Sorangium aterium: one gene and its partner. The protein of the gene in region 2 interacts with the protein of the main gene of each other region in a pairwise test. Links are inferred from orthologs where the notes say so. Each region holds a gene or a part of one and is shown on either strand. Other genes may lie near its edges.

Evidence for each region. Proteins that work in one complex are often made in the same cells at the same time.
Region 1: the proteins of POL72_RS49355 (region 2) and ndk interact in binary tests that used the Escherichia coli proteins (3 or more experiments, as listed by UniProt). The link is inferred for Sorangium aterium from one-to-one orthologs.

Annotation. Positions count from the first base shown.
Region 1 is NZ_JAQNDK010000003.1:294,918-299,999, reverse strand. The notes cover bases 1,305-4,235. They hold ndk (nucleoside-diphosphate kinase), read right to left. Parts: upstream 3,022-4,235; coding sequence 2,587-3,021; downstream 1,305-2,586. Other genes in these bases: POL72_RS25510 (HAMP domain-containing sensor histidine kinase), read left to right, coding at 4,061-4,235; POL72_RS25515 (response regulator), read left to right, coding at 3,359-4,054; POL72_RS25525 (hypothetical protein), read right to left, coding at 1,694-2,587; POL72_RS25530 (2,3,4,5-tetrahydropyridine-2,6-dicarboxylate N-succinyltransferase), read right to left, coding at 1,305-1,651. In the rest of the region: dapE (succinyl-diaminopimelate desuccinylase), read right to left, coding at 1-779; more of POL72_RS25530, read right to left, coding at 776-1,304; more of POL72_RS25510, read left to right, coding at 4,236-5,082. UniProt on the Escherichia coli protein: Major role in the synthesis of nucleoside triphosphates other than ATP. The ATP gamma phosphate is transferred to the NDP beta phosphate via a ping-pong mechanism, using a phosphorylated active-site intermediate.
Region 2 is NZ_JAQNDK010000007.1:391,873-397,016, reverse strand. Bases 863-3,855 are described here. They hold POL72_RS49355 (5-formyltetrahydrofolate cyclo-ligase), read right to left. Parts: upstream 2,666-3,855; coding sequence 2,060-2,665; downstream 863-2,059. Other genes in these bases: POL72_RS49345 (phospholipase C), read right to left, coding at 3,678-3,855; mscL (large conductance mechanosensitive channel protein MscL), read left to right, coding at 3,092-3,541; POL72_RS49360 (hypothetical protein), read right to left, coding at 863-2,043. Also shown: more of POL72_RS49360, read right to left, coding at 1-862; more of POL72_RS49345, read right to left, coding at 3,856-4,907; POL72_RS51095 (DUF885 family protein), read left to right, coding at 5,115-5,144. UniProt on the Escherichia coli protein: Involved in the removal of 5-formyltetrahydrofolate.

The sequences.
Region 1 (5,082 bases), on a different replicon or contig from region 2:
GTCCCAGGCGGGAAGCGGTGGTTCAGGTTCATCGTGAACTCGTCCGGCACGACGTTCCGCCCGCGCCCGCCCTGCGCCATCGTCGCCGTGGTGACGGCGCGGTAGACGAATCCGTCGATCTCGACCTCGCGCGGCGCGAGCGCAGCGAGCTCGACCAGGAGCGGGCCTGCCTTGTAGATGGCGTTCTCCCCTTGCCACGGCCGCGCGCTGTGCGCCGTCCGCCCGCGGAACGTCAGCCCAGCGTGGAGCGACCCGCTCGCGCCGAGGCTCAGCCGGTTGTCGCTCGGCTCGAGGCACACAGCGAGATCGAGCGCGCGGAGATCCGGCTCGCGCTCGATGACCAGCGCGAGCTCGTTCTCCAGGTACGGCCCCTCCTCCCGCGCGTAGAACACGAGCGTCAGATCGACGCCCGCGATCGCCTCCCGCTCTCCCTCGGCGAGGTCGAGCATCAGCGCGAGCCCCGATTTCATGTCGCTCGCGCCGGGGCCGTAGAGGCGATCCCCCTCGATCCGCGGCGGCCCGTCGTGCGAGGTGCGCACCACGTCGAGGTGCCCGGCCAGCGCGATCTTCGGGCCGCCCGTGCCCTGCGTCACCTGCACGACGAGCGAGTCGCCGTGGCGGCGCACCGGCGCGGCGAGCCGGGCCCGACCGAGCCGCTCCGCCACCGCGCAGCACAGCTCCTGCTCCTCGCCCGTGGGCGACGGGACGGAGCACAGCCAGAGCAGCGTGTCCGCGAGATCGGCCGCGGCCGCCGCGCCCGCGTCGGCGCGCGCGCTCACACCGGCACCGCGAAATCTCGCAGCGCCGCGTTCAGCGACACCTTGCGGTCCGTCGCCTCGCTCCGCTTGCCGATGATGAGCGCGCAGGGGATCGAGAACTCCCCTGCGGGGAAGCGCTTCGGCCGCGTTCCCGGGATCACCACGCTGCGCGCAGGCACCCGGCCGCGGTATTCGACGACCTCCGGCCCCGTGACGTCGAGGATCGCCGTCGACGCGGTGAGCACCACGCCGGCGCCGAGCACCGCCTCTTCCTCGACCACGACGCCCTCCACCACGATCACGCGGGAGCCCACGAAGACGCCGTCCTCGATGATCACAGGCCGCGCCCCCGGCGGCTCGAGCACCCCGCCGATGCCGACGCCCCCGGCGAGGTGCACCCCTCGCCCGATCTGCGCGCAGCTGCCGACCGTCGCCCAGGTGTCGACCATCGACCCCGAGCCGACCCACGCGCCGATGTTCACGTAGCCGGGCATGACGATCGCGCCCTGCTCGAGGAATGCGCCGTAGCGCACCGTCCCCGGCGGGACGACGCGCACGCCCGCCTTGTCGAGGCCGCGCTTGAGCGGGATCTTGTCGTGGAACTCGAAGGGGCCGGCCTCCATCACGCTCATGCCGCGGACCGAGAAGTAGAGAAGGATCGCCTCCTTGATCCACGCGTGCGTTACCCACCTGTGCGGCGCGCCCTCGCCGGTGGACGCCGCGCCTTCGCCGCCCGCCTGCGCGGTCTTGTCGGGCTCGGCGACGCGGAGCTGGCCTTGATCGAGGCACTCGATCGTGCGGAGGACCGCGGCCTCGTGCGCGGGCGAGCGCAGGAGCTCGCGGTCGCGGAACGCCGCCTCGACAAGGGACTTCATGGATTCTTCGGTGGCCATGGCGCCGCCTTTAGCACGGCCGAGCCAGCACCGGCACCGGGGTCAGAACGTCATGGTGACGACGCGCCCGCCCGTCCCCTCGACGAGCTCGATGCGCGCGCGGCGCGCGACGACGCGGGCCACGGCGGCCGCCCGCTCGCCGCCGTCGCGCAGCACCACGTCGAGGGCGACCGCCGGCGCCCCCTCACGCGGGCCGCGCTCGGCGATGCGCACCACCGAGCGCCCGTCCGAGAGGCGGGACACGGTGAGGTGCGGGCTCGCGACACCGGCGGCGCTGACCATGCCGACAGCGAGCTCCATGAGCCCGCTCACGGCGCGGACGTCGCCCTCCACCTCGTTGGCCCGGCCGTCGGAGGAGGCGACCGAGATGCCGACCACGGGCCGCCCCTCGGCCGGGGCGGCGCTCCAGTTGCGGAGCACGTCGATGAGATCGAGCGGCGTCGGGCGCAGCTCGAGGGTCGCGATCACGAGCTCGGACAGGCGCAGCGCGCCGCTCAGCTCCCGGGCCGTCCTGCGCACCGACGCCTCGAGCCCGAGGCGCTGCCGCGCGTCGATGCCGCGCTCGGAGCCGCCGCGATCTCCGCGACCGCGGCCAGGGCCGCGCGCCGGCGAGGCGCCGGCCGCGGCGCGGGACAGCTCGTCCGTGAGGCGCGCGACCTCGACGCCCGCGTGGCCGAGGACCGCGCAGGCGGCGTCGGCCGCCGCGGCGTCGGCCGCCACGGCGGCGTCTGTCTCGACGAAGCCGTCGCGGACCGCCGCGGACAGGCTGTCGAGGGCAACGACGAGCGCCGCGCACCCCTCGCAGACCTCCGGCAGCGCGAGCGCGACCCCACGCGGCCCGACGCGGCGCGAGCCGAGCAGGTGCGCGAAGCTCTCGATGCCTGCCGCGCCGTCCCGCGCCGCGCCGAGCGCAGCCGCGAGCCGCTCGCCGAGCATCAGGCCGTCGCGCTCGGCGCGACCTCGTAACCCGCGAAGAAGTAGGCGATCTCCCGCGCGGCGGTCGCCGGCTTGTCGGACCCGTGGACCGCGTTCTCGCCCACGTTCGCCCCGTAGAGCTTGCGGATCGTCCCTGCCGCCGCCTTGGCCGGGTCCGTCGCGCCGATGACCTCGCGGTACTTCGCCACCGCGTCCTCGCGCTCGAGCGCCATCACCAGGATGGGGCTTCGCGACATGAACGTCACGAGCTCGTCGAAGAAGCCGCGCCCCTGGTGCTCCGCGTAGAAGCCCTCGGCCTCCGCGCGGGTAAGGTGGATGCGCTTCATCGCTTTGACCGTGAAGCCCTCCTGCTCGAGGCGGGCGACGATCGCGCCGGCCGTGTTCTTTTCCATCGCATCAGGCTTGATGATTGAGAGTGTTCGCTCGAGGGCCATGGGCGGCCCAGTTAGGCGAAAACGCCGAGCGTTGCAAGCATCACGCATTCCGTCCCGGGAGTCCGCAGCCCGCCGCGCTGCACGATCCCTCGGCTGGTCGCGCTTCCGTCATCGCTGTCCGCCCCGCCACACCGCTCCAGGCTGCTCTCCCGGCCGCGCCCCAGGTTGCGGATCGGCCACGTCCGATCCCGCCCGCCCGTTGTCCGTCTCGGCTCTCCGCGCTCTCCTCGCGCTCGCGCGCCATCGCGTCCTTGTCGCAATTCCGTCTCGCGAGGGCGACGCGCGACACGCGCGATCGCCATCAAGCTGTCACAATGCGCTGCTACATACATCGGCCATGCCGAGCCACGTGCTCATCGTGGAGGACGAGCGCGACCTGCAGCGCGTCCTCACCTACAATTTCCGTCAGGCAGGGTTCGATGTGGTGTCCGCTGGGAGCGGGGAGACGGCGCTCCGCGCGGTCAAGGAGGAGCGGTTCGATCTCGTCCTGCTCGACCTGATGCTCCCGGACATGTCGGGCACGGAGATCTGCCGCCGCCTCAAGCAGAACCCACAGACATCGGCGGTGCCCGTCATCATGGTCACGGCCAAGGGCGAGGAGATCGACCGGATCGTCGGCTTCGAGCTCGGGGCCGACGACTACGTCGTCAAGCCGTTCAGCGTGCGCGAGCTCATCCTGCGCGCCCGGGCGATCCTCAAGCGCTCGGAGAGCCCGGCGTCGGCGCCGGAGAAGTTCGACTTCGGCATCCTGCGGGTCGATCGCGCCGCGCACCGGGCCTGGGTTCAGGAGGCCGAGATCGCGCTGACCGCCCTCGAGTTCCGCCTGCTCATGATGCTCTACGATCGCCGCGGGCGCGTGCTGTCGCGCGATCTCCTGCTCGACGAGGTGTGGGGCTCGCACGTCGACGTGACCGCGCGCAACGTCGACACCCACGTGAAGCGCGTCCGCGAGAAGCTCGGCGCGGCGGGCGATTACATCGAGACCGTGCGCGGCGTCGGCTACCGGTTCCGCGCCGAGCCCGAGGTCGCCTAGGGGCCCATGCGCTTGCTTAGGGGGCTGGGCATCGGCGCGAAGCTCGCGGCGGGGACGGTGCTCGCCCTCCTCGTCGCTGGCGTCCCGATCGAGCGCCTCGCCGCGCGCGACATGGAAGCGGCGCTGCTGGCGGAGCACAGCCCGCGCGCCGCCGTCGACGCCGCCCTGCTTCGCTCACGGCGCACCCTGCTGCTCGGCATGGGCACCGTGATCGTCGTCGCCGTCTCGGTGGGCGCGGCCACGGCCTTCTTCGTCACGCGCCCGATCCGGAGGCTGACCCGCTTCGCGCAGGCGATGTCCGAGGGCGACCTGTCGACGCGCGCCCCGCTGCGCGGCTCGGGCGAGCTGCGTCAGCTGGCGCGCGCGCTGAACCACCTCTCGAGCGAGCTCTCCCGCTCCACCGCCGAGGTCCGGACGGAGCGCGCCCTGCTCGCGGGCATCCTCGACGGGATGAGCGAGGGCGTCCTCGTGCTCGATCGCGACGGGAGGATCCTCCTCGCCAACCGGGCGCTCCGCGCGATGGCCTCCCTCGGCGAGGACGCGCTCGGTCGATCGGTCATCGAGTCGATCCGCAACGCGCGGCTCACCGAGGCGATCCAGCTCGCCGGCAAGCGGGACGAGCCTGTCGACGTCGAGGTCGAGCTCGGGCGGACGCTCCCGAGGCGGCTGCTCGTGCGCGTGTCGCGCCGGAAGGGCCCGGAGCGGCTCGGGCACGATGAGCGCGAGGCCCTCGCCGCGTGGGGCGCGGATCACGACGGCGCGTCCGCCGAGCCGGGGCTCATCGCGGTGTTTCACGACGTCACCGATCTCCGCCGGCTGGAGACGATCCGGACCGATTTCGTCGCCAACGTGTCCCACGAGCTGCGCACCCCGGTCACCGCGATCAGCACCGCCGCCGAGACGCTGCAGCTCGGCGCGCTGAACGATCCCCACGAGGCCGCCGAGTTCGTCGACGTGATCGATCGGCACGCGAAGCGCCTCCGCCACCTCGTCGACGATCTGCTCGACCTCTCGAAGATCGAGGCGAA
Region 2 (5,144 bases):
CTCGATCACGTCGTCGCGCCGCAGGTGGACAGGCGCGCGCTGCTGGAGGAGCCGCGCGAGCGCGACGCCGCACTGATAACGCACCTCGAAGCGCTCGTCGGCGAGGCCGAGCATCAGGCCCTCGGCGGCGCGCTGGGTGGGACAGGCCTGGAGCACCCGCGGGATGCGGCGCCGGAGGGCGACGCTCACGGACGGGTCGAGGAGCGCGTCGAGGAGCTGGCCGGTCGCGCGGGGGGCGACGGCGCGGAGCGCCCGGATCGCCTCGGAGGCGAGCCCCTCGCGCTCCAGGAGCGGGAGGAGGTGCGGCACGAGCGCGGGATCCGGCTCCCGGACGAGCGCACGGCGGATCCGCTCGGGATCACCGGAGCGGAGGTCGGCCGTGGCGGCGAGCACCGGATCCGACGCCAGCGCGGCCGAGGCGGCGCGCGCGGACAGCGGCCCGTCGACGCCCCTGCGATCGCCCGCCGGAGGCCGCGGCGAGCCCCCGGGGGCGTGGCCGGAGAGCGGCGCGGGGCCGGGGCCGGAGAGCGGTGAGCGGCCGGAGAGCGGCGGGCCGGGGTGCGACGTGCGCTCGCCGTCGGCAGGGCCGCGCCCGACGTCGGGCCGCGCCGCCGCGCTCCGGAGCGCAGCGAGCTCGGCGAGGACCTTGTCGCGGCTGAGCGCGTCGACGGTGCCGCTCAGGGTGCGGCGGGTGGTCGCGTCGACGACGTTCGTCGGGTCGAGCGAGACGGCGCCGGAGCGCAGGCTGCCCTCGAGCGCGGCGACGTAGCCCCGGTGCAGCCGCGGCGTGAAGAGCAGCGTGACGCCCGCGGCCGCCGCGCCGAGGCCGAGCAGCAGCGGGAGCGACCCGCCCGGGGCGAGCACGAGCAGGCCCATCGCGAGGCCGCTGCCCGCCGCGGTGCCGATGCGGTCGAAGCCGACGTCGATGAGCGTCTTGATCGACCGCTTCTGGTCCGGAGGCAGGGGCGTGTAGAGGAGCTCGTAGCCCGAGCGGAACAGCGAGTTCCGGAGCACCGCGTCGGTCGCGCGGACGATCGAGGCGGCCCAGAGCCGCGGCGCGACCACGAGGGAGAGGGTGCTGGTGACGACCGCGGCCGGAAGGATGCCGATGGTGGCGGCGAGCCCGAGCCGGTCGAGCGAGAAGGTGGCGGCGAGCGACTGCACAAGGAAAGAGAGCACGCTCACCGAGAGGTGGAAGAGCGCGAAGAACGAGAGCAGCGCGTTGTGGTCGGTCATCGCGGCGGCCGCCTCGGCGCTGAGGGCGACGTCGAACAGCGCGCCGCTCACGGCGCCGAGGCCGACGAGCAGGCCGAGGTCGCGCAGGTGGCTGCTGTCGCGCAGCGCGGCGAGCCCCGACCCGCCGGCGCCAACCTCGGTGCGCCCGGCCTCAACCTCGGTGCGCCCGGCCTCAACCTCGGTGCGCGCCACCTCAACCTCGGTGCGCCCCGCCCCGCCGGCGGCGCCGGCCGCGCGCGCCAGGCCGGCGCCCAGGTGGTGGGTGGCCCAGGCGGTGAGCGCGCTCACCGCGGAGAGGGCGAGGAGCATCGTCGGGGCGTCGATGAGGCGGCTGGCGCGCCAGGCGAACAGGCCGCCGATCACCCCGCCGACCGTCCCGCCGCCCGCGATGCGCCCGATGGAGTGGCGGGCGGTGTGGGGGTCGAAGCGCTCGTTGACGAGCGACCAGAAGGCGGAGATGAGGGTCGCGCCGAAGACGGCGATGTGCAGGTAGAAGACAAGGGCGGCGGCGCCGGGCGCGCGCCGGGCGAGGCCCCACTCCAGGGCGAGGAGCGCGGAGCTCGCGGCGAACGTGGCCGGGACGACGCGCGCGGGAGAGAGCTGGAGGAGCGCGCGCGAGAGCAGGACGACCGCGCCGAACGACAGGACCGCGCCAGCGGCCATGACCTTGGGGACATCGGCCGCGCCGAAGCTGGCGAGGAAGAGGGCGTCGCGCGTCGCCCGGCCGGCGACCTGCTGGGCGATCATCGCGCCCGAGGCGATGGCCGCGACGAGAACGGGCCTGTCGCTCGCGATGTCCTCTCCCACCTGTGCCCTGGGCATCCTAGGCCGGTTCGGCGGCGAGCACGCGGGCGTCGGTGACGATGGCCCCGAGCGGGACGTCGCCCGGGGTCGCCGGCACCTCGGCGACGAGCTGGAAGTCGAACACGACGCCCACGGAATGCGCCGGCGGGCAAAAGCGCGGCAGGGTGCTGTCGTAGTAGCCGGCGCCATAGCCGATCCGGTGCCCTCGCGGATCGATCTGCAGGGCGGGCACGACGATGACGTCGAGCGCAGCGGCCTCCTCGTCGGTCGCGTCGGGCTCGCGGAAGCCGAGGCCGCGCTCCTGCATGGCCTCGGGGTCCTCGACGAAGCGGAAGGTCATGGCGCGCGACTCGGGGTCGATGGAGGGGTAAGCAACCCGGGCGCCGCGGGCCCGCAGGAGCGGATCGAGCCCCCGGAGGTCGACCTCGTTGCGCCCCTCGATCGGGTAGAAGAGCGCGACCCGCCGGGCCGCGGCGAGGGCCGGCAGCTCGGCGAGCGCGCGCTGGATCCGGCGCGATCGCTCGAGGATGGCCTCGGCCGGGATGGAGCTGCGGACGGCCCGGGCGCGCTTCCGTAGCTCGGCTTTGGCGCGGTAGCGCAGGGCGGCCTCGGCATCGGGGTCCATGGCTCGGTGGTTCCTCCGGCGCGCATCCTAGAGAGCCGCCCCGGGCCGGGGAACCGCCATGTGCGAAATCGATGGGAGGTGGCGCAGTTGGCCCCAGGTGTGGCGCTCTTGCACCGAGCGCGGGGGCAGCGGCTCGCGCTGCGAGCGCGGGGGAGCGGGACGGCCGGGGGCTCGGTGCGCGCAGGGAGCGGGCGGAGAGAGCGGGAGCGACCGCGCGGAGGGCGCAATTGCGAGCGGCTGGCCGGGGTGAGCCCACGGACGAGCCCGGTGGCACCGTTCGTGCTATTCGCGACGACCGCGGCGCCTGCGTGGATGGCGGCGACCGCCGCCACCGCGCGATCCGCGCAGACAGCACCCTGATCGCGGAGAGGCGACAGCGGAACGGGGCCACGGCGAAAGCAGGAGCCCCCGACGCCGGAGGAAGCGATGTTCTGGGAGGATTTCAAGAAGTTCGCGATTCGAGGCAATGTCGTCGACATGGCCGTGGGCGTCGTGATCGGCGCGGCGTTCGGCAACATCGTCAAGGCGCTGGTGGATAACCTGATCATGCCGCCGATAGGCCTCCTGACGGGCGGCATCGATTTCAGCCGGCACTACATCGTCCTGAAGCCCCCGAGCGGCCCCGGTCCGTACGCGACCCCCGAGGAGATGGTGAAGGCCGGCGCGGTGCTCCTCCAGTACGGGGTCGTCATCAACAACCTGGTCAGCTTCTTCATCGTCGCGCTCTGCGTCTTTCTCCTGGTGCGGCTCATGGGGAAGCTTCATAGGCAGCGCGCGGAGGAGGTGACGACGAAGGAGTGCCCCGAGTGCGCGATGAGCATCCCCATCAAGGCGGTGCGCTGCGGGCACTGCACGGCGGCTCTGAAGGGCGCCTAACGCATAACGGAGAGATCACCGCGCGGGCGGCGCTGCGGGCGCGGCTCGCCGGTGAGCGGGCTCCCCGTCGACGCAGCGCCCGTTGACGCCTGTATCGTCCGGAGGGGAGCGCGGCAGCGGAGCGCCGCGCTCTGGCTCAATGATTCTCGACGGGCACGCCGGCCTCGAGCACGGCCTTCTTCAGCGTCAGAATCTCTTGCTGGCTGTCGGTGAGCTCCATCGAATGAAAGCCGGGTGGAGCGGTCGGGCCCATGTGGATCGGGGCGACCGCGGTCTCCAGGATCGGGATGCCATCGAGCCGGCGCTGGTCGGTGCGGGGCCTCGGCTCGCTGAGCACGGGGAGCAGGCTCGGAGACGCCGTGACCCGAGGGCTCAGCGCGTTCACGCGATCGGGCGCGAACAGCTCGAGCGCGGTGCGCGCGATGCACGTATGATCGAGTGTGCCGTGGAACGGCACGCCGCGCGGCGCCCACGGCGAGATGACCAGGGCCGGCACGCGAACGCCGAGCGTATCGAACGGCGCCGCCTCGCTCGCGGGCGACGGCGGCGGGCGCACGTGGTCGTAGAACCCGCCATGCTCGTCGTAGGTCACGACCAGCGCCACGTGCGGCCAGGCCGGGCTCGCGATGAGGTGGTTGTAGATGCGCGCGATCAGGTTCTGACCGCGCGCCACGTCGGCCGGCGGATGGTCGTCGTTCGCCCAGTTCAGCAGCGCGTCCACGTCGACCAGCGTGAAGTTCGGGTCGATCCACGAGACGCTTGGCAGCGTGCCTTCGCGGCAGGCCCTGTAGAACGAGGAGATCTTCGCGATCGGCAGCCCGCGGTGGCCCTTGTATTTCTCGACGGTGCGCAAGAACGCGATGTCGTGCGAGTAGTAGCGCCACGAATCGGCCGGCAACAGGTCGAAGAACGTCGCGCGGTCGATCCATTGCAGGTTCCCCGTGCGCCCGGCGCTGGTTCCGCAGAGCGCGAAGAACCGGTTCGGCCACGTCGGGCCCGCGAACGAAGCGAACCACCGGTCGCAAACGACGTACTGGCGCGCGAGGCTATCGTACGTCAGCAGATCGCGCTGGTCGTACCAGCTCATGATCTCCGCGACGTGGCTGTTCGTGCTGTAGCCTTTCACGAAGCCGTCCATCGCGCCGCCGTTGATCTGCCGCACGACGTCCGTTCGTAGATGATGCGGGCGGATCCGGGCTCTCGTGCTCTCGAGATGATATCCCGTGATCGGCGTACCGTTATCGTCCGAGTTCGTCGCGCCGATCACCCCATCGACGTCCATGCCTGTGCTGCGCAGGTAACCAATCATGTGATCGAAAGAGCGGTTCTCGAGCATCACGATGACCAGATGACGGATGTCTGCCATGTTCCACCGCTCGCTTTCCCATGCGGCTCAGCGTTCTGTCGGCCGACGCGGCCGCGCAGGGCCGGTTTCACTATCTTGAATTCATCTACCGCAATCTGCCAGGGGAGAAGAAAATCCAAACATTTCGAAGACGTCAAGCCCCAGCTGCGGGGCCCCGCCCGGGTCGCCCGAACGTTTTCTATGCGCTCCGCCATCCCCCGAAAAGCGGTGCCACTTCACAGGGTCACCTACGTGCAC